DNA from 4 places in the Staphylococcus piscifermentans genome. Region 3 is predicted to be linked to each of the others. Evidence: riboswitches for the same ligand, from Rfam matches in the RefSeq annotation. Region 3 holds a riboswitch; each other region holds the start of a gene.
What was found. A riboswitch is a leader RNA that binds a small molecule or an ion and turns the genes downstream of it on or off. The one in region 3 is predicted to bind S-adenosylmethionine.

Region 1: another riboswitch for S-adenosylmethionine. It lies ahead of CKV71_RS03390 (Na+/H+ antiporter NhaC family protein); the one in region 3 lies ahead of CKV71_RS07620 (O-acetylhomoserine aminocarboxypropyltransferase/cysteine synthase family protein).
Region 2: another riboswitch for S-adenosylmethionine. It lies ahead of metK (methionine adenosyltransferase); the one in region 3 lies ahead of CKV71_RS07620 (O-acetylhomoserine aminocarboxypropyltransferase/cysteine synthase family protein).
Region 4: another riboswitch for S-adenosylmethionine. It lies ahead of CKV71_RS10615 (MetQ/NlpA family ABC transporter substrate-binding protein); the one in region 3 lies ahead of CKV71_RS07620 (O-acetylhomoserine aminocarboxypropyltransferase/cysteine synthase family protein).

The regions. Positions count from the first base shown of each region.
Region 1 is NZ_LT906447.1:808,635-814,886, forward strand. It holds gene CKV71_RS03370 (SulP family inorganic anion transporter) at 1-539, shown strand, start outside; gene CKV71_RS03375 (amidohydrolase) at 517-1,632, shown strand; gene CKV71_RS03380 (SDR family oxidoreductase) at 1,702-2,583, shown strand; gene CKV71_RS03385 (flavin reductase family protein) at 2,765-3,376, shown strand; SAM riboswitch class I at 3,465-3,564, shown strand; gene CKV71_RS03390 (Na+/H+ antiporter NhaC family protein) at 3,640-4,953, shown strand; gene CKV71_RS03395 (SRPBCC family protein) at 5,111-5,632, shown strand; gene glpT (glycerol-3-phosphate transporter) at 5,697-6,252, opposite strand, start outside.
Region 2 is NZ_LT906447.1:1,225,086-1,231,337, forward strand. It holds gene pckA (phosphoenolpyruvate carboxykinase (ATP)) at 1-733, opposite strand, end outside; SAM riboswitch class I at 896-1,011, shown strand; gene metK (methionine adenosyltransferase) at 1,121-2,317, shown strand; gene CKV71_RS05700 (nuclease-related domain-containing protein) at 2,414-3,313, shown strand; gene CKV71_RS05705 (aldo/keto reductase) at 3,448-4,290, shown strand; gene CKV71_RS05710 (ADP-ribosylglycohydrolase family protein) at 4,300-5,223, shown strand; gene CKV71_RS05715 (fluoride efflux transporter FluC) at 5,279-5,635, opposite strand; gene crcB (fluoride efflux transporter CrcB) at 5,628-5,999, opposite strand; gene CKV71_RS05725 (hypothetical protein) at 6,069-6,252, opposite strand, start outside.
Region 3 is NZ_LT906447.1:1,616,145-1,622,396, reverse strand. It holds gene mprF (bifunctional lysylphosphatidylglycerol flippase/synthetase MprF) at 1-2,432, shown strand, start outside; SAM riboswitch class I at 2,607-2,704, shown strand; gene CKV71_RS07620 (O-acetylhomoserine aminocarboxypropyltransferase/cysteine synthase family protein) at 2,765-4,045, shown strand; gene CKV71_RS07615 (homoserine O-acetyltransferase/O-succinyltransferase family protein) at 4,047-4,940, shown strand; gene msrA (peptide-methionine (S)-S-oxide reductase MsrA) at 4,987-5,511, opposite strand; gene CKV71_RS07605 (LCP family protein) at 5,654-6,252, shown strand, end outside.
Region 4 is NZ_LT906447.1:2,266,803-2,273,054, reverse strand. It holds gene norA (multidrug efflux MFS transporter NorA) at 1-109, shown strand, start outside; gene CKV71_RS10625 (YhgE/Pip domain-containing protein) at 229-1,503, opposite strand; gene CKV71_RS10620 (TetR/AcrR family transcriptional regulator) at 1,708-2,319, shown strand; SAM riboswitch class I at 2,475-2,578, shown strand; gene CKV71_RS10615 (MetQ/NlpA family ABC transporter substrate-binding protein) at 2,680-3,498, shown strand; gene CKV71_RS10610 (lactate/malate family dehydrogenase) at 3,520-4,467, shown strand; gene CKV71_RS10605 (hypothetical protein) at 4,764-5,123, shown strand; gene ybaK (Cys-tRNA(Pro) deacylase) at 5,243-5,731, shown strand; gene CKV71_RS10595 (DeoR/GlpR family DNA-binding transcription regulator) at 5,890-6,252, shown strand, end outside.

The DNA of each region.
Region 1 (6,252 bases), 810 kb from region 3:
TAGGCATTATCTTGGGCTATGGATTGACAATGGCGATAGTAGGAACACTGCAATCGCTGTTGACTGCCAAGGCTTTAGATGTATTGACGAATGTAAGAAGTAATGAGAATCAAGAATCCGCGGCTCAAGGGTTAGCGAATTTTGCTTCTGGATTGTTCGGAGGATTTGGGGGCAGTGCTTTAGTAGGTCAATCTAAATTTAATGTGAAAATCGGGGCGACCGCACGTTTTTCAACTTTAGTCACGGCTTTCTTCTTATTGCTTACCATCTATGTGCTAGGTCCAGTTATATCTTTAATTCCTATGGTCGTATTGGCCACTGTATTAGTATCTATTGCTTTCAATACATTTGACAGAAGAACTTGGATTGCGATTAAAGCAGCACCTGTACGTAATACCGCAACGATTTTAATAACTATGGTGGTCACTTTGGCCACGAATAACTTAGCGTTCGGCGTACTCTCTGGTACAGCCATCTATCTAGTGTTTTATTTTTTCGGAAAAGGAAGTGGGAAAGATGACAGACATCAATCAAGTTAAGGAATGGAGACGTGTGTTTCACCGGTACCCGGAAGTGTCGTATGCAGAGTTTGAAACAACGAAGCGTCTAAGAAAAATATTAGAGGAACATGAGATTAAAATTGTGGATTATCCTCTGCAAACGGGTCTGGTCGCAGAGGTAGGGCAAGGCGAGAAGGTTGTAGCATTGCGTACGGATATCGATGCGTTGCCGATATTAGAGCAAGTTGACAGTGAAATCCGCTCGTCTGCTGAGGGTGTGATGCATGCTTGCGGCCATGATATTCACATGGCAACTATTTTAGCGGCGACAATGGAGTTGAAAGCGCGAGAAGCGGAGTTGCCAGGACGGGTGCGGATTTTGTTCCAAGCGGCTGAAGAAGTAGGAAGCGGAGCACAGCAGATGGTGGAAGCGGGTGTACTTGACGGGGTGAAAGCAGTCACGGGCTTTCATAATGATCCGACTTTGAAAGTGGGCGAGTTTGCGATTAAGTCGGGTGCGATGACTTCAGCGGTAGACCGCTTTGCGATACATATTCAAGGCAAAGGGGGTCATGCTGCGAAACCTGAGGAAAGCAATGACCCGATGATTATCTTAGGACAATTGATGACTAGTATTCAATCGATTGTCAGTCGTAATGTCTCGGCATTTGATTCAGCGGTGGTAACGATTGGCGAAGTCTCAGCAGGTAATACGTGGAATGTGATTCCGGACCAAGCGTATATGCAGGGCACAGTGCGTACCTTTAATGCTGCAACGAGAGCAAAGGCAGAGGAACGCTTGCAAGATTTATGTGCAGGAATTGCTAAAGCGTTTGACGCGAATATTGAATTGGAATATATTCATTTGCCGAATGCTGTAATAAACGATGAAGCATTGACAGAGAAGGCGGTTGAAGCGGCTGAAGAAACGGGCTATAGTGTTCAAATCCTCGGAGAACCGAAAACAATCGGAGAAGATTTTTCAGCACTGAGCGATACTGTACCTGGAGTGTTTGCATTTATCGGTTCCGAAAGCGACTACGACCTGCATCATCCGAAGTATCAACCGGATGAACGAATTTTGGAAACAGCGCCTGATTATCTTGTTAAATTAATTCAAAAGTTATTTTAATGTAATCATGAATGGAATTTTAAAGGCAGGGTATAACAAAACTATCAAATCTTATTAGGAGTGATAGAAATGGCACTTCCAGATCCACGCAAAAAATTTACAGATAAAGATTTTCCTAAACAAGAACAACCTTGGCCAGGTCTGCAAAAAGATATGGAACCGAAACCCGATTGTGGTGAGGAGTCTTACGTTGGACATGGTCGTTTAGAAGGCTTGAAAATGTTAGTAACTGGTGGCGACTCAGCTATCGGACGCGCTGTAGCAATCGCTTATGCTAGAGAAGGTGCATCTGTTGTTATCAATTATCATCCGAAAGAAGAAGATGATGCACAAGATGTGAAACGTGTCATCGAAGATAAAGGCGGCACAGTTTTCTTACTACCGGGCGATATTACGAACGAAGATTTCAACTATGAACTCGTAGAATATGCAAATGACCGTCTAGGCGGATTAGATAATGTCACAATGGTGGCAGGCTATCAGCAATACCATGAGAAATTCGAAGACTTCAAAACAGAAGATTTCACGAATACCTTTGAAACGAACGTCTATCCCATCTTCTGGACTACGCAAAAGGCTTTAGAATACTTGAAACCAGGCGGTACAATTACAACAACAACTTCTATTCAAGGTTACGATCCGAATCCATTATTGCATGACTATGCCGCAACCAAAGCAGCGATTATTTCCTTGACTAAGAGCCTTGCGAAAGAATTAATCGAAAGAGGCATCCGTGTCAATTCAGTCGCGCCAGGTCCATTCTGGTCACCATTACAAATCTCAGGTGGACAACCGCAAGATAAAATTCCAGAATTCGGTCAACAATCCATGATGGGACGCTCAGGTCAACCTGTTGAATTAGCCAGCACCTACGTTCTTTTAGCCTCAGACGAATCCAGCTATACAACAGGACAAGTCTATGGTGTAACAGGCGGTAAACAAATTAATTAAACTGCTGCTCTGGAAAAGAAACCTTAGAAGCGCAGCCCCGTCTTAACTATTTCCCCCTCGGCAACAGAAGCCGGGGGTTTTTGAATGGGGAAGGGCGAGTCATCATGAACAAGTCATTAGCAATTAGAGCTGATTTTTCCTACTATAAAACTACCAATTATAAATAAAATGAGGTGAGCGTATGAAACAATTCGATCCAAACGAGTTAACGCAGAAAGATAATTATAAATTATTGAGCGGAAGCGTATTACCGCGTCCTATCGCTTTCGTGACTTCTCAAGATAAAGAAGGCAATCTTAATGCAGCGCCTTTCAGTTTTTTTAATGTAGTAAGCAGTGAACCGCCGATGATTATGATTTCGACGGCACGTATGAACGGCAAACGCAAAGATACATCTGTCAACATTGAGACGATGGGTGAGTTTGTGGTGCATATTTCACAACTTTCCATGATTGAAGGAATCAACCAAACAGCCGCACCTATTGCACCGACAGAAAATGAATTAAAACGGACAGACTTTAAAACAATTCCTTCCACTGTAGTCGACGTCCCTGCAATTGAAGGGGCAAGTATCCGCTTCGAATGCAAATTAGACCGTCTCATTGAATTAGGCGATGATGAAACAGGTAACGATTTAATCATCGGACGCGTGGTACAATATCATATTGACGATGCGGTTTATATGGATCCATTCAAGATTAATGTGCAAGCCTTGCAGCCTGTAGGACGTTTAGCAGGAAACGATTATGTGAAACTAGGCGAAGAATTTACGATTCAACGACCGACTGAATAAATGCTTAACAAAAGTTAACCTTCAGATAATTGACGCAAGCCGTTGAGCGTGATAAGTTTAAAAAGATTCACAATTTAAAAATAAATAGTGCTTATCAAGAGAGGTGGAGTGAAGGGCACTTTGAAGCCTCGGCAACATGGAAACGCGTGTGCCAAGTCCCGTAGCAATCGATTGCTAAGAGATAAGAATTGATATATTTATCCTTTTTTCTTAGCGCAGAAAAAAGGTTTTTTATTTATGAAATGAGAGGTGTGGAGTAGAAGATGGCTGAAGAGAAAAAGAAAGGTAATGCTTTTGCACTGATACCTTTAATTGTCTTCGTCGGTTTATTTTTAGGCGTCGGCATTATTACAGGAGACTTTACTAAAATGCCATTAAATATCGCGATTACGATTGCAGTCATTGTGGCATTGCTGATGAATCGCAAACAAAAATTTGCTGAGAAAGTAGAAGTTTTTACTAAAGGAGCAGGCCATTCCAATATTATTCTGATGGTCTTGATATTTGTACTTGCAGGGGCTTTTTCAAAAGTAACTGAAGATATGGGAGGCGTAAAATCAACTGTTAACCTTGGATTATCCTTAATCCCCGGCAACTTGCTGATTATCGGATTATTCGTCATTTGTATGTTTGTATCGATTTCGATGGGAACTTCAGTAGGGACAGTAGCCGCTATTGCACCGGTAGGATTTGGTATCAGCCAAGCAACGGACATTCCTTCCGCACTTGCCATGGCGACTGTAGTAGGCGGTGCGATGTTCGGTGACAATTTATCGATGATCTCAGACACTACCATCGCAGCGGTGCGTACGCAACATACACGCATGAGCGACAAGTTTAAAGTGAATTTCCGGATTGTGTTGCCAGGTGCGATACTTTCAATGATCATCTTGGGCATCTTAACGCATAGCGCAAGCATCAACAGCGCAAAGAATTATGACTATGACTTGATTAAAGTTATTCCTTACTTATTAGTATTAATTTTAGCTCTGATTGGCGTCAATGTAATTATTGTGTTAATTGGAGGGACTGTGCTTTCAGGAATTATCGGCTTATTAGATGGATCGTTCAATTGGATTAAATTCTTGAAAGCGGCCTCTGAAGGTATGATCGGTATGGAAGATATTGCCATTATTGCTTTGATGATCGGTGGTTTAATTGGTTTAATCCAGCACTATGGCGGTATTACTTGGCTGCTGAACTTTGTACGAAGCCGTGTGAAATCCAGACGTGGCGCCGAAATTGGGATTGCAAGTTTAGTCAGTGCCGCAGATATTTCTACAGCCAACAATACGATTTCTATTTTAATGGCCGGTCCGTTGGCTAAAAACATTGCGGATGAATATGATATCGACCCTAGAAAGTCCGCCAGTATTCTAGATATTTTCGGCAGCTGCTTCCAAGGTTTACTACCTTACAGTCCGCAAGTCATTGCTGCAGCTGGAGTAGCCGGTGTTTCACCCTTTATGCTGATGCCTTATTCCATTTATCCGGTAATGCTCGGCTTAAGTGGATTAGTGGCAATCATCTTTAACCTTCCTAGATTAAATAAAAAGAAAGCTGGGAAAGAGGCATAATTAATTTTTACTTCCACACAAGAAAAATGTTAAAGTAATCTTGTTGCAAAACTAACAAAACGGTGCATGAAGTGAAGCAGATAGAGGACGATTATTTTGTCTTATGCACTAGAAATACGTTAAAATAAGGTTAAGTGTGAAAGTAGGTGACGACAGAGTGGCAAGATATAACATAGAAAATGACGTAGTGGTCATTTCGTTGGAGCGATTAATGCGTATTAATCCTGAATTGATTTATCAAGCGTGGACAGATGCCGATATTATGAGACGTTGGTTTATGACTTCTAATCGAACTAATAAGTCCATCGACTTGATTCCTGAAGAAGGGCGACGTTACGAAATCGTTGATGAACGTAATGGCAAGATGAATAAAATTACAGGTGTCTTCCAAGAACTAGAAGCACCGAATCGTATTGTGATGACTATCGGCATGCCTGAATTAAGCGACAAAGAAGATACCATCGAAGTTGAAATCTTTGAACGTGAACCAGGTGCTGACATTACACAAATGAATTTCCGATATACTGCTGTTGTTCCGAAAGAACGACGCTGGACTACCTTAGAATATAAGCAGCAGAAAAAAGAATATCATGACTCAACAGCGCATGGCTTTGAGAACATGTTTATTAAGCTGCAAGATATTTTGACGGAAATGCAGAAAGAACAAGAAGAATTTTAAAAATTAGAAGAAAAAGAAGCGGTACGCCACTTTGTAGTGAGCATGTACCGCTTCTTTTTATCTATTAAACTGTTTCTTGACCACGTTTATTCCAAGTTAAGATAAAGCTCAACATTGCAAGTATACTGATAACAGTAAGCAGTATAAATCCAACATCCCAACCAAAATGATCAACGACAAATCCTAAGATAATATTCGCCATCACTGCACCGAACAAGTAACCGAATAATCCAGTAAGTCCGGCGGCTGTTCCGGCAGCTTTTTTCGGAACATAATCAAGTGCTTGCAACCCAATCAACATCACAGGACCATAGATTAAGAAACCGATTGCCACTAAGGAAAGATTATCAATCCAAGGATGGCCGGCAGGGTTCAACCAATAGATAAGCACGAAAATCGTTACACCTAACATAAAGAAGAATCCAGCAGGTCCACGACGTCCTTTAAATAATTTATCTGATAGCCAACCGCACAACAATGTACCAGGTATTCCAGCCCATTCATATAAGAAGTAAGCCCAACCAGATGCTTTCATATCAAAATGTTTTTCTTCACTAAGATACACTGGCGCCCAATCCAGTACTCCATAACGTACGAAATAGACAAAGATGTTGGCAAAG
Region 2 (6,252 bases), 390 kb from region 3:
AAGTTGTTTTACCTGTTCCAGATAATCCGAAGAATAATGCAACGTCGCCTTTTTCACCCACGTTAGCTGAGCAATGCATACTCATGATATCTTGTTGAGGTAATAAATAGTTCATTACTGAGAAGATACCTTTCTTCATTTCACCCGCATATTCTGTTCCGCCGATAAGGATAATACGGTGTTTGAAAGAAATGATAACGAAAGTTTCAGAAGCTGTGCCATCTACTTCAGGGTTTGCTTTGAAGTGAGGCGCAGAAACAATTGTAAAGTTCGCTTTAATTTTTTCTGCTTCATCTTTAGAAGAAGGGCGGATAAACATGTTATGTGCGAATAAATTGTGCCAAGCCATTTCGTTAACTACAGTTAAACGTAATTGAGTATCTTGGTCACTTCCTGCGTAACCGTTGAAGACGTAGAGTTCATCTTTTTGGTCTAAGTAATCTAGAACTTTATCATACAATCTAAGGAATTTTTCTTCTTCGATAGGTTGGTTTACTGAGCCCCAGTCAATTGCATCTCTGTAAGAAGGTTCGTTTACAATAAATTTATCTTTAGGAGAACGACCTGTGTATTGGCCAGTCAATTGATTGATTGCTCCTAGTTCTGTGAGTTCGCCTTCATTATTGTCTAAAATCTTGTTGTAAAGTTGCGTTTTTGTAAGTTGAAATAATGATGATGGTTTTTCAATCAAATGATTCAACTTTTTTAAATTTGTTTGTGCATCTACTGCCATTTTTAAAAACCCCTCCAGCGCGTAAGTATTAATGTAATTGTAAGCCTTTACATTTTTATAGTATAACATACTATATCCATTATTCCACATCGGATTTATGAAAAAACAATTCGTGTAATTGACAATTTTATTTTGTTTGGGTAGTATTATTTGTAACGGATTCTCTTATCCTGAGTGGCGGAGGGACATGGACCCAACGAAGCCCAGCAACCTCTCCTTATTGGAGAAAGGTGCCAAACCGTTTGCAAATGTCATATAAGACGTTTGAACGATAAGAGCGAAAGGACGTCAAAGGGCTTTCTCTCTATGTATATATAGTGGAAAGCCCTTTTTAATTTGAGCTCATAGATAGAGAATTTTCGTAATTAAAATCAAAAGGAGTCAGTTATGTCGAATAATAGAAGATTATTTACGTCAGAATCTGTTACAGAAGGACATCCTGATAAAATAGCAGACCAAATTTCAGATGCTATTTTGGATGAATTATTAAAGAAAGATCCAGATGCAAGGGTGGCATGTGAGACAGTAGTCACTACGGGAATGGCTATGATTGTCGGGGAAATTTCTACTTCCACTTATGTGGATTTTCCAAAAGTAGTACGAGATACAGTTGAAGAAATCGGTTATACAAGAGCGAAATACGGCTATGACAACCAAACAATGGCAGTGATGTCAGCGATTGATGAACAATCTCCTGATATTGCGCAAGCAGTGGACCGCGCTTTAGAATATAGAAATGAAATCAGCGAAGAAGAAATTGAAGCTACAGGTGCAGGGGACCAAGGTTTAATGTTCGGATACGCTACCAACGAGACTGATACGTATATGCCGACACCGATTTTCTTCTCGCATCAACTTGCGAAACGTTTATCAGATGTACGTAAAGATGGTACTTTAAAATACTTGCGTCCTGACGGAAAAGTGCAAGTTACAGTAGAATATGATGAAAATGATAAACCAGTTCGTATTGATACAATTGTAATTTCAACACAACATGCTGAAGAAATAACATTAGATCAAATTCAAGAGGATATCCGTAAACATGTTATCGACCCAATTGTACCTTCATCATTATTAGATGATGAAACTAAGTTCTTCATCAATCCGACAGGCCGTTTTGTAATCGGCGGGCCACAAGGTGATGCAGGCTTGACTGGTCGTAAAATTATCGTTGATACTTATGGCGGCTTTGCGCGTCATGGCGGCGGATGCTTCAGCGGTAAAGATCCAACAAAAGTAGACCGTTCAGCAGCTTATGCAGCACGCTATGTAGCTAAAAATATTGTAGCGGCAGGATTAGCTGATAAATGTGAAGTCCAACTTGCTTATGCTATCGGTGTAGCAGAACCTGTTTCAATTTCCATCGATACATTTGGAACTGGAAAAGTTTCTGAAGGCAAATTAGTAGAAGCGGTACGTGATAATTTCGATTTACGTCCAGCAGGTATTATTAAAATGTTGGATTTAAAACGCCCGATATACAAACAAACTGCAGCTTATGGTCATTTCGGCCGTACAGACATTGCATTGCCTTGGGAACGTGTAGATAAAGTGGATGTATTGAAAGAAGCGGTCCAAGCATAATTCTGCGATTTTTGCATGAAATTCAGGATTATTATCGATAGAATCGAAACTTTCCTTTATAATGAAACGTAAGACAAGTAAAGGAGCGGAATATGTATGGGACCATTGGAAATTGGTTTAGTAGCAGCGATAGTCATAGCTGTTATATTCTTAATATTATTCTTAACTGCATTAAACAGTAAAAAGAAAGCACAACAGCAAGCAGAAGAACAATATGAAGCAAAAGAAAAAAGCTTGAAAGATAATTACGAAGATGAGCTTGAAAAAGAACGTGTAGAACATAAGAAAACAGTAACAAAACAACGTGCTGATTTTGATGCCACAGTCGATTCGAAAGATCGTGAAATTGATGCATTGAAGCTGTTTTCAAAAAACCATAGCGAATACATCACTGATATGCGTCTTATCGGTATAAGAGAACGCTTAGTGAAAGAAAAACGTATTCGCCCTGAAGATATGCATATTATGGCAAACATCTTCTTGCCGAAAAATGATATGAATGATATCGAACGTATCAGCCATTTAGTGTTAACACGTACAGGTTTATACATTATAGACTCGCAACTTTTAAAAGGGCACGTTTATAATGGTATCAGCGGCAAACAGTTTGCTGAATTACCTACCATTGAACAAGTTTTCAATGTCTTGAATTTAGATCAGCGTACACCGCAAACTTTAGTATTAGATGAAAATGACGATCAACAATCTGCAACGTTTGTGAATTACTCGAAACAACTGCATTATGTTGAACAATTAGCGGATGCGTTGCAACGTCAGTTGAATTTGAAATATACGCCAATGGCACTACTTTATTTCAATCCTAAAAATGAAGGTGCTGTGACAATTTCGAATTATGCACAAAATACCAATACTAAAGTACTTGTTGGTGCTGAACAATTGGATGAATACTTTAATAAATTTGTTTTCCATGGCCGTATTCAATATAATGTTGAAGATTTGGCGCGTATTATGGAAGAAATTGAATCTTTTAATTAAGGTTTGAGGCACTGTTTGAGTTGTTACAGCTCTCACAGTGCTTTTCTTTTTCCTGAAAAGGAAGTTTGAGTGAATGCATGGCCGGTAAAGTTTAAGGTATAGTAGAGATATCAATGACAAGGAGAGAGATAAGAATGGAATATGTGGAATTTTATAATGGTAACCGTATGCCGATTGTCGGTTTAGGTACTTTTCGTGTGGAAAATGATGAGCAGGCTAAGGAAGCGGTTCAAGTTGCGATTGAAAATGGTTACAGAAGTATTGATACCGCTATGATTTATGGCAATGAAGAAAAGGTCGGTGAAGGGATTAAGGCTGGATTAGAATCTACTGGCTTAAAACGTTCGGACTTATTTATTACGTCGAAATTATGGTTGGAAGATTATGGCAGAGAAAATGTGGCTGAAGCTTATCAAACTTCTCTTAACAAATTAGATCTTGATTATTTAGATTTATATTTAATGCACTGGCCGGGCATGGATGAAGATGTGATGATTGAAACTTGGAAAGGAATGGAAGATTTACTGAAAGATAATAAGGTGAAAAATATTGGGGTCAGCAACTTTAAATCACATCACTTTGAAGCTTTATTATCTCATGCATCAATTAAACCAGTGATTGATCAAGTGGAATTCCATCCGTATTTAATTCAAGAAGATTTGCGTACATATCTAAATGCACAGCGTATTCAAATGGAATCCTGGTCTCCATTGATGAATGCGCAAATCTTAGATGACGAAGTTGTTAAATCAATAGCCGAAGAGGTAGGCAAGTCGCCGGCTCAAGTCATTATTCGTTGGAATATTCAACATGATGTCGTTGTAATTCCGAAGTCAGTGACACCTTCACGTATTAAAGAGAATTTAGAAGTGTTTGATTTCGAACTGTCCGATTCACAAATGACGCAATTAGATAATTTAAACGAAGATAAACGTGTAGGTCCTGATCCTGATAATTATTCTGGACATCATAAATAGGTGATTTGAATGGCTGATTATAAAGGAATGTTATATGGAGCGATGGTAGGAGATGCTTTAGGAGTGCCTGTCGAATTTGAAAATAGAGGCAGTTTTAATGTTGAGAGCATGATTGGTTATGGTACATGTAACCAACCACCTGGAACATGGTCGGATGACAGTTCTCTCACCTTGTGTTTGGCAGAAAATATTAACGCGCATGGCAATCTAGACAGTTTAATGCAAAAATTTGTGCGTTATTTGAATGATGGCTATTTGACGCCATTCGGTGCTGCATTTGGTGTGGGTAATTCTACAACGCAGTCAATTAGAAGATACGAAGAGGGGACGCCAGCTGAACAATGCGGAGGCACATCAGAATATAATAATGGGAATGGTGCTTTGATGAGAATTGCTCCGTTAATCAAATGTTTACCTGAAGAGATGGCGTTCAAGCAAGTCGCCGATATAGTAATTGCCTATACACGTATTACACATGGCCATCCGCGTGCCCTCGTAGCATCTATTATTTATGTAGAGATATTGCGAAACATTGCTGCAGGGCATTCCTTTAAGATGAGTGTGGAGAATACTGAAAAAGAATTAAGTATAAATTTGAAGCAGGATGCTATCCTATTTGATGAATACAAAAATTTTTTCGAGAAAATATTTCAACCAGAATTCTATCAACTTCCTCAAAGTTATATTCGATCCTCTGGATACGTAGTAGATACTTTAGAAGCTGTTTTATGGTGTATCGGCAATTCCGATAATTTCAAAGATGCTGTGCTTAAAGCAGTTAATTTAGGTGACGATACAGATACGGTAGGCTCGATAACTGGAAGCATTGCCGGTTTATTATATGGTGTTCAAGCTGTTCCGGATACATGGATTGAAAATTTAGTAAGTAAAGAGAAGTTTGAACCTATTATTTCAAAGTTTATAATAACATGAAAAAGGTGCTGGGATTCGTTCCAGCACCTTTCTTATATACTTGCAGTAGCTCTCTTTATTGTGCAATGAGAAAACCAAGCCAACATGCTGCAAAGCAAAGTATATATTGCAATGCACTATATAAAATAAATAACGCCGGTTTTGTTTGTTCTGTTAATAGATTTTTCAATTCTAAAGATAGAGTGGAAAATGTTGTCAATCCACCTAAAAAACCTACAATCAATAATGGGGATGCCCATTGATAAGAGAGTGCAAAACCGCTCAACAAACTAATTGCAAAACTTCCTGCTAGGTTAACTATTAACGTAGCTATCGGCATTTCAGAAGGGATACGGCTGCATGCTTGTGTAACAGCAGCTCTAACGACCGCACCTAAACCGCCGCCAAGCATAATCAACAACAATTTAATCATGACTGAGCGCACCCCCTAATTTACCGCCAAGGTAACAAAGCAGAATACCCAAGATGTAACTTGTGACAGCATAGATACCAAGTAATAGATAATGATGCTGTTCTAACATATGTACGAGTTCAAACTGAAAAGAAGAGAAAGTCGTTAGCGCCCCTAAGAATCCAGTGGTAATTCCTTTTTTAAATAAAGGGTTGTTTTGAAATAACTTTAAAATCAAAGCTGTAAAGAATCCCATCAGGAAAGCACCTGCTAAGTTAGCAAGAAAGGTTCCCGTTGGAAATCCATCGCTATGATTCAATTGTGATAATAAAAATCTTATTAGTGCACCAAAAGCGCCACCAATAAATACATATAAGTACTGCACTATACCGCCTCTTTTATTTTTAATAAGTAAATTGTGGTACCGCTGAATGTAATTGTCAAATTCAAGGGATTATTTTAGAAGTCCGAATGAGACTAAAGAAGCAGCGATATGCAGAAGAATTGTTATTAATAAAATATAAGGTAAGAATTTACTTGCAGGACGAATCCAATCTGTTCTTTCTTTTGAAAGTTTCATAGATTTATCTGCGAAAATAATTGCTATGATTAAGATAATTGCATTGACGACACTGCTA
Region 3 (6,252 bases):
AAATTGCGCACATGGATTTTAAAAAGGCTTTTATTCTCTTTGAAAAATTGAATAGGGTACAGTTGACAGGTGTGTTTGCCATCGGTGCCGCATCTATTTTACTGCTCAGCTTTTATGACTTTATAATGGTTCGCACACTGAAGTTGACGATACCATTAGGGAAGATCTTCAGAATTAGTTATATTATAAATGCCTTGAATTCTATTATTGGATTTGGTGGATTTATCGGCGCAGGTATGCGTTTGGCAGTTTATAGAAATTATACTAAAGATACAAAGACATTGATGCATTACATTTCGTTAGTCTTGCTATCAATGTTGACAGGATTGAGTTTCCTATCGATTTTGGTAGTCACACATATCTTCAATGCATCTCATTTGTTATATCGCTATCCTGCTGTACATATTATGATGTATGTCGTGGCACTATTCTTACCGGCATTTATCATTTTTACCATCAAGAAGCCGGTTCAACAGAATCATCGGTTAACAGGTGTTTATCTTACGATGGTTTCAGCGGTTGAATGGATTGCTGCTAGTACAGTATTGTACTTTTCATTGCGTGTCGTCCATTTAGATGTGCCGTATACTTCAGTGATTGGTATCTTTATTATTGCTGCCATAGCAGGCTTGATCAGTTTCATCCCTGGCGGATTCGGGGCCTTTGATGTCGTGATTTTAGTAGGCTTGAAACATCTAGGCTTACCAGAAGAAAAGATATTGCTAGGTCTCTTAATGTATCGTTTTGCTTATTACTTTATACCGTTGCTTATTTCAATGATATTATCTATCTTTGAATTTGGTACTTCTGCCAGACGCTACATTGAACAATCCAGATATTATACACCGGCAAAAGAAGTCACTAGTTTCTTATTTTCTTATCAAAAGGCTGTCGTTTCTAAGATTCCCTCGTTATCTTTAGGAATTTTAGTCGCTTTTACCAGCTTGATGTTCTTATTAAATAATGTATCGATTATTTATGATGGATTATATGATCCTAATCACATGTTTTACTATATTATTGTGACGATTCATACGAGTGCTTGTTTAATTTTAATGTTAAATGTACGAGGGATTTTTAAACAAAGCAGACGTGCCATTTTATTTGCGTTATTCGCGATTATTATCATTTTTGCAATTACCTTGTATATGAATACATCGGTATTGCTGATGTTTTGGCTTGTAGTTCTTTTCGCATTGTTGGTTTATTCATTCAATAAAACACCGATTTTGAAACGCCCGCTTCGACTGCGTCATATTGTCGCTATGTTTTTTGTCAGTGCAGGTATGCTGATTTTAAATCATTATATTATTAAATTAGTGTTGAATGCGTTAGATGCATACAAGATGGAATTAGATAATTCTCTCTTACGTTATTATTTATGGTTGACAGCACTCGTCATTTTTATCCTTGTGGCATTTATTGTCTGGTTATTTGAACAAGCGTATTCTAAAGAACGTCCGCAACCAGATTTCGAACGTTGTACAGAGATTATCCAGCAATACGGCGGCAACTATTTAAGCCACCTTATCTATAGTGGGGATAAAGAAGTATTTATGGATGAATCTGAAGAAGCATTTGTGATGTACCGCTACAAATCCAATGCTTTAGTTGTACTTGGAGACCCTATCGGTAATCCGGAACGTTTCCACCATTTATTAGAGACGATTTATGATTATGCAGTGAAGATGGGCTATGAAGTGATTTTCTATCAAGCGAGCGATCGTTATATGCCGTTGTATCATGATTTCGGTAATCAGTTCTTTAAATTAGGGGAAGAAGCGGTAATTGATTTAACGACCTTTACGACTTCAGGTAAGAAACGCAGAGGCTTTAGAGCGACTTTGAATAAAATTGCTGATCAAGAGATTCAATTTGAAATTATAGAACCGCCATTTTCACCGGAATTGATGAAACAACTGAAACATGTCAGTGATGCATGGCTGGATGGAAAAAATGAAATGCATTTTTCAGTCGGCCAGTTTACAGACAGTTATATCTCTAAAGCACCGGTCGGTATCTTAAAAGAAAAAGACGGCAGAATTATTGCCTTCAGCAGTTTAATGCCGACGCATTATAATGATTCATTCTCTGTAGACCTTATCCGTTGGCTCCCTGACGTTGATTTACCATTGATGGATGGTTTATACCTCCATCTGCTGTTATGGGGCCAAGAACACGATTATAAGGCATTCAACATGGGAATGGCGACCTTATCTAATGTTGGACAAACAGAGTTCTCTTATTTGAATGAACGTATCGCAGGTCGCATATTCGAAAACTTCAACAATTTATATCGCTTCCGCGGATTAAGACAATACAAAGAAAAGTTCAAACCTCATTGGGAACCGAGATACTTAGTGTATTCTAGACATAGTTCACTATGGCAGAATATGTTGAAAGTACTGCGTGTCATTCGTTCTAAACAATAGAATACGAAAAAAGGAAACCTGATTGTCTGAAAGCTCGGCAATCGGGTTTTTATTTTTAAGAGCGCGCTAAGTCAGTGTATTTCAACAAGCGAATTCTAAATTAATTTCTGAAAAATGAGAATAGTCTGTTGACAAGAGGAAAGATTAGTTTTATACTCTGATTAAATTATATAAAACTTATCCAGAATGGTGGAGGGACTGGCCCGACGATACCAGGCAACCTATTTAAGTTAGGTGCTAATTCCAGCAGGTGAAGACCTGAAAGATAAGAGATTTAAAGTCTATCTTTTCAGGTAGGCTTATTTTTTATGTTAATAAGGGGGAAATAGAACATGACAAACGATTTTAAATTTGAAACATTGCAATTACACGCAGGACAGGTGGTAGATCCTACTTCGCATTCGAGAGCAGTTCCGATTTATCAAACGACATCTTTTACATTCGATGATACGCAACATGCGGCAGATTTATTTGGTTTAAATGCATTAGGTAATATTTATTCTCGTTTAACGAATCCAACTGTGGCAGTCTTTGAAACACGTGTTGCGGAATTAGAAGGCGGCGTTGCAGGGGTAGCAGTAGGTTCTGGTATGGCGGCTATTACGTATGCTGTGCAAACAGTGGCTGAAGCAGGAGATTACATTGTAGCAAGTTCTACTTTATATGGCGGTACATATACTTTATTCAGTCATACTTTGCCTAAGTACGGTATTGATGTTTCTATTGTGGACAGCAAAAACTTTGATGAAGTTAAAAACGCCATTAAAGATAATACTAAAGCTATTTATATTGAAACAATCGGTAATCCTGAAGGTAATGTAGAAGATGTAGAGAAATTAGCAGAAATTGCGCATGAAGCGGGAATCCCATTAATCGTGGATAATACTTTTGCTTCTCCATATTTATTCAGACCTTTAGAACATGGTGCGAATATCGTAGTACATTCAGCTACTAAATTTATTGGCGGACATGGGACATCTATGGGAGGCGTCGTAGTAGATGGCGGCAACTTCGATTGGAAACAAAATGACAAGTTCCCTGGTTTGACTGAACCTGATGCATCTTATCATGATTTAGTATTTGCGGATGCCTTTGGTGAAGCTGCTTTAGCATTCAAAATCAGAACGACGTTGTTACGTGACACAGGCGCTTGTCTGTCTCCTTTAAATGCTTTCTTACTCCTCCAAGGATTAGAGACGTTATCTTTAAGAATGGAACGTCATGTTGAAAATGCTGAAAAGGTTGCTAAGTTCTTAGATAATCACGACAAGGTAGAATGGGTGAAATACGCAGGACTTCCTTCTAGTGAGTACTATGACTTAAAAGAAAAATATCTTCCTAAAGGTGCATGTTCTATTTTCACTTTCGGTGTTAAAGGCGGTTATGAGGCAGGCATTAAATTTATCGAGTCGTTAGAATTATTCTCATTGCTTGCGAATGTAGGCGATGCGAAATCATTAGTGATTCATCCAGCTTCTACGACACATGCTCAATTAACTCCAGAGGAACAACTGACTGCAGGCATTACTCCTGAAACTATTCGTATTTCTGTAGGTCTTGAACATATTGATGATATCATTAATGACTTGGAAAAAGGATTAGAAGCGATTTAACATGTTATTTACGAATAAAATTCCTATACTGCCTATATTACAAGAGGAGCACATCGATTTTGCAAATCACAGAATCAACGATGGTTTAAATCTCTTGATTGTTAATTTAATGCCGGTAAAAGAAGATGCAGAAAGACAACTGCTGCGATTGCTTGGACAAACGGATCATCCGATTAATATTGATTTTATCTATCCAGTGACTCATCAAAGCCGAACTTCTTCAAATGTGCATGCGGAGCAGTATTATCAGGAATTTGATGATATCAAGGATCATTATTATGATGGTTTAATTATGACAGGAGCACCTGTTGAACATCTTGATTTTTCTGAAGTAGATTATATCGAGGAATTAAAGTCTATCTATGAGTGGTCAGAAACTCATGTGAAACAACGTCTATTTATTTGCTGGGGTGCACAATTTGCTTTGAATTATCGTTACGGTATTCACAAAAGAATGTTTCCTGAAAAATTAACGGGAATTTACCGTTATCATATTATGCAAGCCCATCCAGTATTGTGCGAGATTCCTGAATATATTATTCCGCAATCTCGCGGTTCCTTCATGGATCCTTATGAGGTGATGGAGGAAGCGGATTTAGATGTGGTTACCTATAGTCCTTATACCGGAGTGGATTTCATTTCTAATAAAGGTCAGACTGATTTATATATCGGTGGCCACTTTGAATATGAGCCAGAGACGTTGTTGAATGAGTATCAGAGGGATAGTGAGAAGAATGGGGAAGCGGCTGCTAAACCTAAGAATTATTTCCGAGGAGAAACGCTCACACCACTTCCTGCTTATTGGATTCCTTATGCTCAGCAACTCTTCCAAAATTGGGCCGATATGATGGAAAAAAATAGATGGAATCATGATGAAATTAATATTTCAGGATGATAATAGAATGTTTATAAATATAAAAATGGTAAGCGGAACTAATTGTTTAGTCCTGCTTACCATTTTTTTGCTGTTTGATTGCTTCGCGTTGTGCTTCTTCTTCAGCAAAACGTTCCGGATTCTTTTTGTAAAAATCTTGGTGATAGTCTTCTGCTTTGTAGAATTCAGATACTGGCAATACTTGTGTTGCAATCGCCTTATGATGATTAATAGTAGATTTTAATTCCTCGATATACTGTTCTGCTGTTTCTTTTTGATCTTCGTTAGTATAGAAGATAGCAGTACGGTATTGATTACCGCGATCTTGATATTGGCCCTCTGAATCAGTAGGGTCGATGACAGAAAAGAAAATTTCTAATAATTTATGATAAGAAAATAGCGCAACGTCATATTCTACTTTCACCGTTTCTAAATGTCCTGTATTTCCTTTTTTAACTTCTTCATAAGTCGGATTTTCTACTGTGCCACCCATATAACCTGACGTTACTTTTTCAATACCATCATACGAATCAAAAGGCTTGGTCATACACCAGAAACATCCGCCTGCAAAGTATGCAGTGTTGATATTCATGCTATCTACCCTTTCTTTGTCTGAGACCTTAGTACTATTTGTTCATAAAATACTTGATTTTTAAAAGGAAATTATATAACTTTAGTATGTATTAATTATATTACATAGACTGTCAATTTTGAAGATATAAGGTTGGGAAAAAATGACTGAAGAAGATAATAATAAAGAAAATTATAAACGAAGCAGTGGTAGTCCGCCTCCTCCACGTAAGAAAAGAATGAAGAAAAAAATACGTAAACTGCCATTCATTCTGCTGGGTCTGTTGATTATCTTGATCGTATTTATTGTGTATGCTGTGTCTGGTTATAAAAGCGGTATCGATTATGCGAAAAAGCATAATTCAAATATGAAAGTTCAAAAGTTTAATGGTCCCGTTAAAAATGACGGGAAAATTTCTATCTTACTATTAGGCGCTGATAAATCTGATGGTGGTAAATCTCGTACAGATTCTATTATGGTCGCTCAATATGATTATATTCATAAGAAAATGAAAATTGTTTCGGTCATGCGTGATACGTATGCTAAGATTCCAGGATACAGAAATTATAAAATTAATGCAGCTTATTCACTAGGCGGCCCTGAATTATTACGGAAAGCTTTAGTAGAAAACTATGGTATTAACCCAGAGTATTATGCGGTTGTCGACTTCAAAGGTTTCGAAAAAATGATTGATGAGTTAGCGCCGGATGGTGTACCGATAGATGTTGAGAAGGATATGTCTGAGCTCATTGGCGTTTCATT
Region 4 (6,252 bases), 650 kb from region 3:
GAATATTGAATATCCTTTATACATGTCGATTATAGTCATGCTATTAGGTATTGTAATTATCTTCTTAGAAAAATTACTGCGAAAAAGAAAACAAACGAAAGCAAGTTAAATGTAGAGACGATTATATGGAAGAGTATATAAATAATTAAAAGATATCATTTAAGCCGATGAAAATTCTGTGGATTTTCATCGGCTTAAAATTGATATTGAACAGAAATTTTAAAGCTGTTAGTTGCCTAGTGAGTACTTTTTGTATTTCTTAGTATAAAGACGTGTGATAAGAGATATTATTCCGAATGTCATAAATATAATAAACATCCATACTGTTCCATTCATTACTAAACTTGTATTATCATATAATAATCCTTTTAATGTCTTAATATAGTAATAGAAAGGGTTCCAGGGAAGAACAAGATGCTGATAAAATTCTGGTACCATTGCATTAGGCAACATCACAGATTGTATCGTAAAGAATAATAAGAGTATAAATACAGGGACTATTGCTATACCTGTCCATACCATAAATCCAAATATCAGAGCAGAAAAACCTAAAATAGCAATTGCAATATAAGTTGCTGTAATTACAGGTTGATTAAAATCAAAATTTAAAACACCGCTCATATAATAAATGTAGATGAATGAACCGACAAAAGCGGCGGTAGTAATGGATAAAATGAGTTTGCATACAAACCACAATTTGTCTTTACTTGGAGCTAATTTCTCTCTATTTTTAAATGTAAAGAAAGATAAAATAGCTATAATAAGAGACGTTAGCCAAATAGGTGAAAACATAACAGCAGCTGCATTGCCATTAGCTTGGTTGTCTTTAATTTTATTCAAAGTAGTAGTATCCACTTTTACAGGATTGACGAAGTGATCAAATTGCTTGCTTGGGAGATCGATATTATTTTTAGCTAATAACTCAACATTTTGTTTGCTGATTTGATTGTTTAATTGGTCTGTAATTTTAGTTAAAGCTTGTTGGGCGATATTCGATACTTGTGCATTGCTCCCTTGGTTAATGATAATTCCTATTTGTGCTTCTTTCGGTTCTGGTACTTTTTGTGCGCTTTTACCTACTTTTGATTGCATGATTTTAATTTGTTCAGGTGATAACTCGCCTGAATTAACCTTTTCTTTTATTTCTTTTTGTTTTTCTAACATAATCTTATTTTGTGCATTGCTTAGAGCATTTTTTGAAAAATCTTTATCAAACACAATAGCTCCTACATATTTATTATCTTCTAATCCTTTATTGAGTTCTTTTGTATTATCTACTTGCTTCCAATCTATAGTTTCATTTTTACTTTCTTTTAGTTTATCAATAAAACTTTCTCCTATATTCATAGATTTACCTTGAACTTCAAAACCACTGTCTTTATTTAATACTGCGATAGGAACATTTTTAGGTTTCGGATTATAAGCAGGATAAAAGGCTGTTGCTAAGATTATAAGGATAAGTGTTGCTGCAATAGGGATAAGCCATAGTAATTTTTTCTTCATAAAATTTCCTCCTAATTTTAAGCAACACGATGTTGCTTATCATTCTATGTGTTATTATAAACTCGTAAAAACTATACTCAATAATCAATTAGGACGAATGTGAATGTTAAGCAACAAATTAGAGAAATATGTAAGAAAAGTAATTTTCTGATGTTGCTACAATCATAAAGATGTTAATTAGAAACGAAAAAAGGAGACGAACAAATGGATCGCAGAGTCAGACGTACCACAAAATCAATCAGCAGTGCATTTATTCAATTGCTTAAAACTTATTCGATAGAGGAAATAACTATTCAACAGATAGCTGACGAAGCAGATATCAATAGAGCGACATTTTATAAGTATTATACAGATAAGTACCATTTATTAACTGCATTAGAAGACAATGAAATTCAAAACATCAAAAAACATATAAATTATAATGCGCTATCTACATTTAGAGAAAGAAATGAAAAAAGTTTGAATGACTTATTTAATGGTGTCCCTCAAAATATAGTTGAAATTATACTTAAGAATATTGAGTTATATGAAGTTTTATTTAATATGAAAAGAAGGAGTGCTATCGAAGATAAATTGTCTGACACTATAGCACAAAATTTAACTACTATATTGAACAATGAAAAAAACATCAATACTATTCCCTATAGATATTTTCATTGTTTTATAGCAGGTGCTATTATTTCTACTATTAAATTTTGGGTGCTTGATCCTGACAGAATATCTAAAGAAGCGCTTATTAATAGTTTATATTTATTAATGTACAAAGGACCTTTAGGACAGTTATTAGATGAAGTGTCTTCTGGAAACTTAAAGTAAAAATTCAATATTGAGACAGTATATCTATGCTCACAACAGTTGACATAAAAGTTGTGAATAGATATTCTGGCAACCATTATTTATCAGAAAATTTTAAAATCTCGTTGACCGCATTTTAAGTTAGTGGTAATCTTAATACAATTCAATCAATCAAACTCTTATCCAGAGCGGCGGAGGGAAGTGCCCGACGAAGCCCGGCAACCATCATTATATGAAAAGGTGCTAATTCACATTAAGCGTAAGCTTATAAAGATGAGAGAAAGTGTTTAAGGCTTTCTCTTTTACAGAGGAAGTCTTTTTCTGTGTGAAGGAAGAGTAGATTTTATTGAAGAACTCATACATAGGAAGGTGTCAATGAACATGAAGAAAATCATAAGTTTGTTTGCATTGTTAGCAGTCATCTTTATACTTGCGGCGTGCGGTCAAAGCAAAAGTGCTGAAAACAAGAAAATAACCGTAGCAGCATCTCCAGCACCGCATGGAGAAGTATTAGAACACGCGAAAGAAGAAATGAAGAAAAAAGGTTACGACTTAGAAATTAAAGTAGTGAATGATTATAAAGTACCGAATAAATTGTTGGATAAAGGAGATATAGATGCGAACTTATTCCAACATGTCCCTTATTTAAACGCGGAGAAAAAGTCCCACGGTTATAAGATTGAAGAAGTCGGTAAAGTATTTACAACGCCGATGGGTGTCTATAGTAAGAAGTATAAAAATATTAAAGACATCCCAGACGGCTCAACGATTTATGTTTCTAATAACCCGGCTGAAGAAGGACGTTTCTTATCTTTCTTTGTTAATGAAGGGTTAGTGAAACTTAAGAAAGGTGTCAAAATAGAAGATGCCAAATTTGACGATATTGTAGAAAACAAAAAACATTTGAAATTCAACAATCAACAAGGTGCAGAATTTTTACCTAAAACGTATAAAAGCGGAGAAGGGGCAGCTGTAATTATGAACTCTAACTATGCAATGGATAACGGTTTAAAACCTTCTAAAGATGCGATTGTCATGGAAGATAAATCATCTCCATTTGCTAATATCCTTGCGGTAAAAGAAGGGCATAAGAACGATAAGAAATTTCAAGAACTCATCAAAGTCTTGCAATCTAAAGATATGAAAAACTTTATTGAGAAGAAATATGGTAAAGACGTTGTACCATATGAAGCAAAATAACTGACAACAGGTGATAATCATATGACAAAGTTAGGAATTATCGGAACAGGACGTGTAGGTAGCCAAGTATTGACGGATGCACAGTATCTAGGTGTTTTTTCAGAAATTGTTTTAATAGATACCAATAAAGATTTAGCACATGGGGAAGCATTAGACCATCATCACTTACAGGGACTGAATCACACGCATCATATCAAGACATATGAGGGTAGTTATCAAGATTTGGCGGATGCAGAAATAGTGATTGTTTCTGCAAGCGCACCTGCTACTCCAGATATGGCAGATCGTACCCTATTGACACGGGCGAATAGTTCAATTATTCATTCAGTATTTGAACAGCTGAATCAAGTAACGCAAGAAGCTGTTGTTATAGTGATTTCAAATCCTGTAGATGCGATGACTTACTTAGGACAGACATCAGGTTATCCTGCTGAAAAGGTTATCGGTACAGGAACAATCTTAGAATCTTCAAGATTCAGAACTTTAATTGCAGATCATTACAAAGTGGATCCGAAAAATGTAGAAGCATTTCTATTAGGTGAACATGGCTCGCATGGCGTACCGATTTGGAGCAGGGTAAGAATCCATGGTATTGAGTTAGAGGAGTTTGAAAGCTTAACAGGCAACACACCAATAGATAAGAATGCAATCTCCAAACGTATTGACGAAGTATCATTCGAAGTCTTCCAGAAAAAAGGATGGACGAATTCAGCTATTTCGAGAGCGGCTGTACAACTCGCACATGCTATTTTGCTCAATGAACAAAGCATTGAACCAGTCAGTGCAGCGGTGCATGGGGAATATGAATTTGAAGAAGGAGCGCTCAGCTTACTGTCCTTAATCTCTAGAGAGGGAATTGTAAAACGCTTACCAATTCAATTGGAAGAAGCGGAACTTCAACAATTAACAGCTGCGCATCATTTCATTCAACAAGCTATCGAACAAGCACTGAAAGAGTTGAAATTATGACGTTCGAATTAAATGTATTGAATTTGTAACATAATTGAATTAAAAGCAGGTAAAGACGTGCAGCTGAAACGAAATGAAAAAAGTGTTTCCTGCACGTTTTTTATATGGATGAAATCATGATGTTTATTGAATTGAAAACTCTTACATTAAATAGAATTGTCACCTTTAAAAAATATCGTTTGTGTTACATTTATTACGTATATTACATTTGGTTTAAATAGCATGCTACATAAAGATTTAGCTTTGTTTGTGTGTTAATATTGTAAACACGATAACAGAACGACGAGGGAAGTAGAATGAGAACAGTATTATTATGGATTTATGCTGGCATTCTGACTTGCTGTCTGGTTTTTCTACTTGTCTTAGTATCGAACGAAACAGAGCTTGCTAAATTCCAAAATGGAGTTTCAACTTTTATGCAAGGTAAGCAAGTTTCTTCAAATGAAACGAAAGAAAGTGGACCGCCTCCATCTTATAGCGCGGTTGCTGGAAATGACATTAGTCATCAGGCACAATCAGAAAGTAAGCAACATGTAGACACAAATAAAGCAGAGAAAGCATTTGTAATTTCGATTACATCTATTAACTTGAAAACGAGCAAACATTTATTTGAAGATTTCACTTCACAAGGTGCATCTGACACAAAGGTTCGCTGATTGCGAGCACTAAGATATGGTCAGTCACCTTGTTTTTTTTTGTCTAAAATATTAAATAAGCAAGACGAGTTTCTTTTAAAAGCCTAAAAATGCTATATTTGAGGCATGAGGTGAATGACATGAAACAGAAGAAAACAAATGCGATGCGTATTTTAGAAAATGAGGGCATTCAGTATGAAGTACGCACCTTTAAAATGGGAAAAACGCATATAGAAGGACAAGAAGTGGCTAAATTAATCGATGCTTCACCGGAACAAGTTTTCAAAACGTTAGTGTTTATCAATAATGATGGTGATCCGTATGTATTTGTGATTCCAGTTGAAGGAAATTTAAATATGAAACATGCGGCTCAAGCGGTTAAAGAGAAAAAACTGCATTTGCTTCCGCTTCAAGACCTTACTAAAGTAACAGGTTATATCCGTGGCGGTTGCTCGCCCGTAGGTATGAAACATCTTTATCCTACTGTCATTGATCAGTCTGCTGAGCAACAGGAAACAATCTTTGTCAGTGGCGGACAGCGCGGCGTTCAAATGGAAGTGGATGTACAAGATTTAGCAAAAGTAACTAATGCGACATTAGCTGATGTCGCCAATCATCATATGGATTAAGGAAGCGGAACAGAACGATGAAATAACTTAAATTATGTTATTTCGGCATTCTGTTCTCTTTTTTTACTTTTAAATGATTGTTTTTGAATGAAAATGAAAGATTTTGGTTGATTTATGTAAGCGGAAACATTATAATGAAATAGAAATGAGGTGACGATATGATTACGGAAAAAAGATTTGAGGTCATTATCAATTTATTAAAGGAGAAAGAATTTCTGACTTTGCAAGAATTGATTGAGATGACAGGCTGCAGTGCTTCCACTATTCGCCGCGATTTATCTAAGTTGCAGCATCAAGGTAAACTGCAACGTGTACATGGCGGTGCTACTTTAAAGACAACTTCACTCAGTGAACCTAAATTGTCTGAGAAGAAAGGACGCAATACACAAGAAAAAAGAGAAATTGCGAAAGCAGCTGCTCTGAAAGTGGAAGATAATGACTGTATCTATATTGATGCCGGTTCATCAACTTATGAAATGATCAACTATATCACCGCTCAAAATATCGTCGCCGTAACTAAC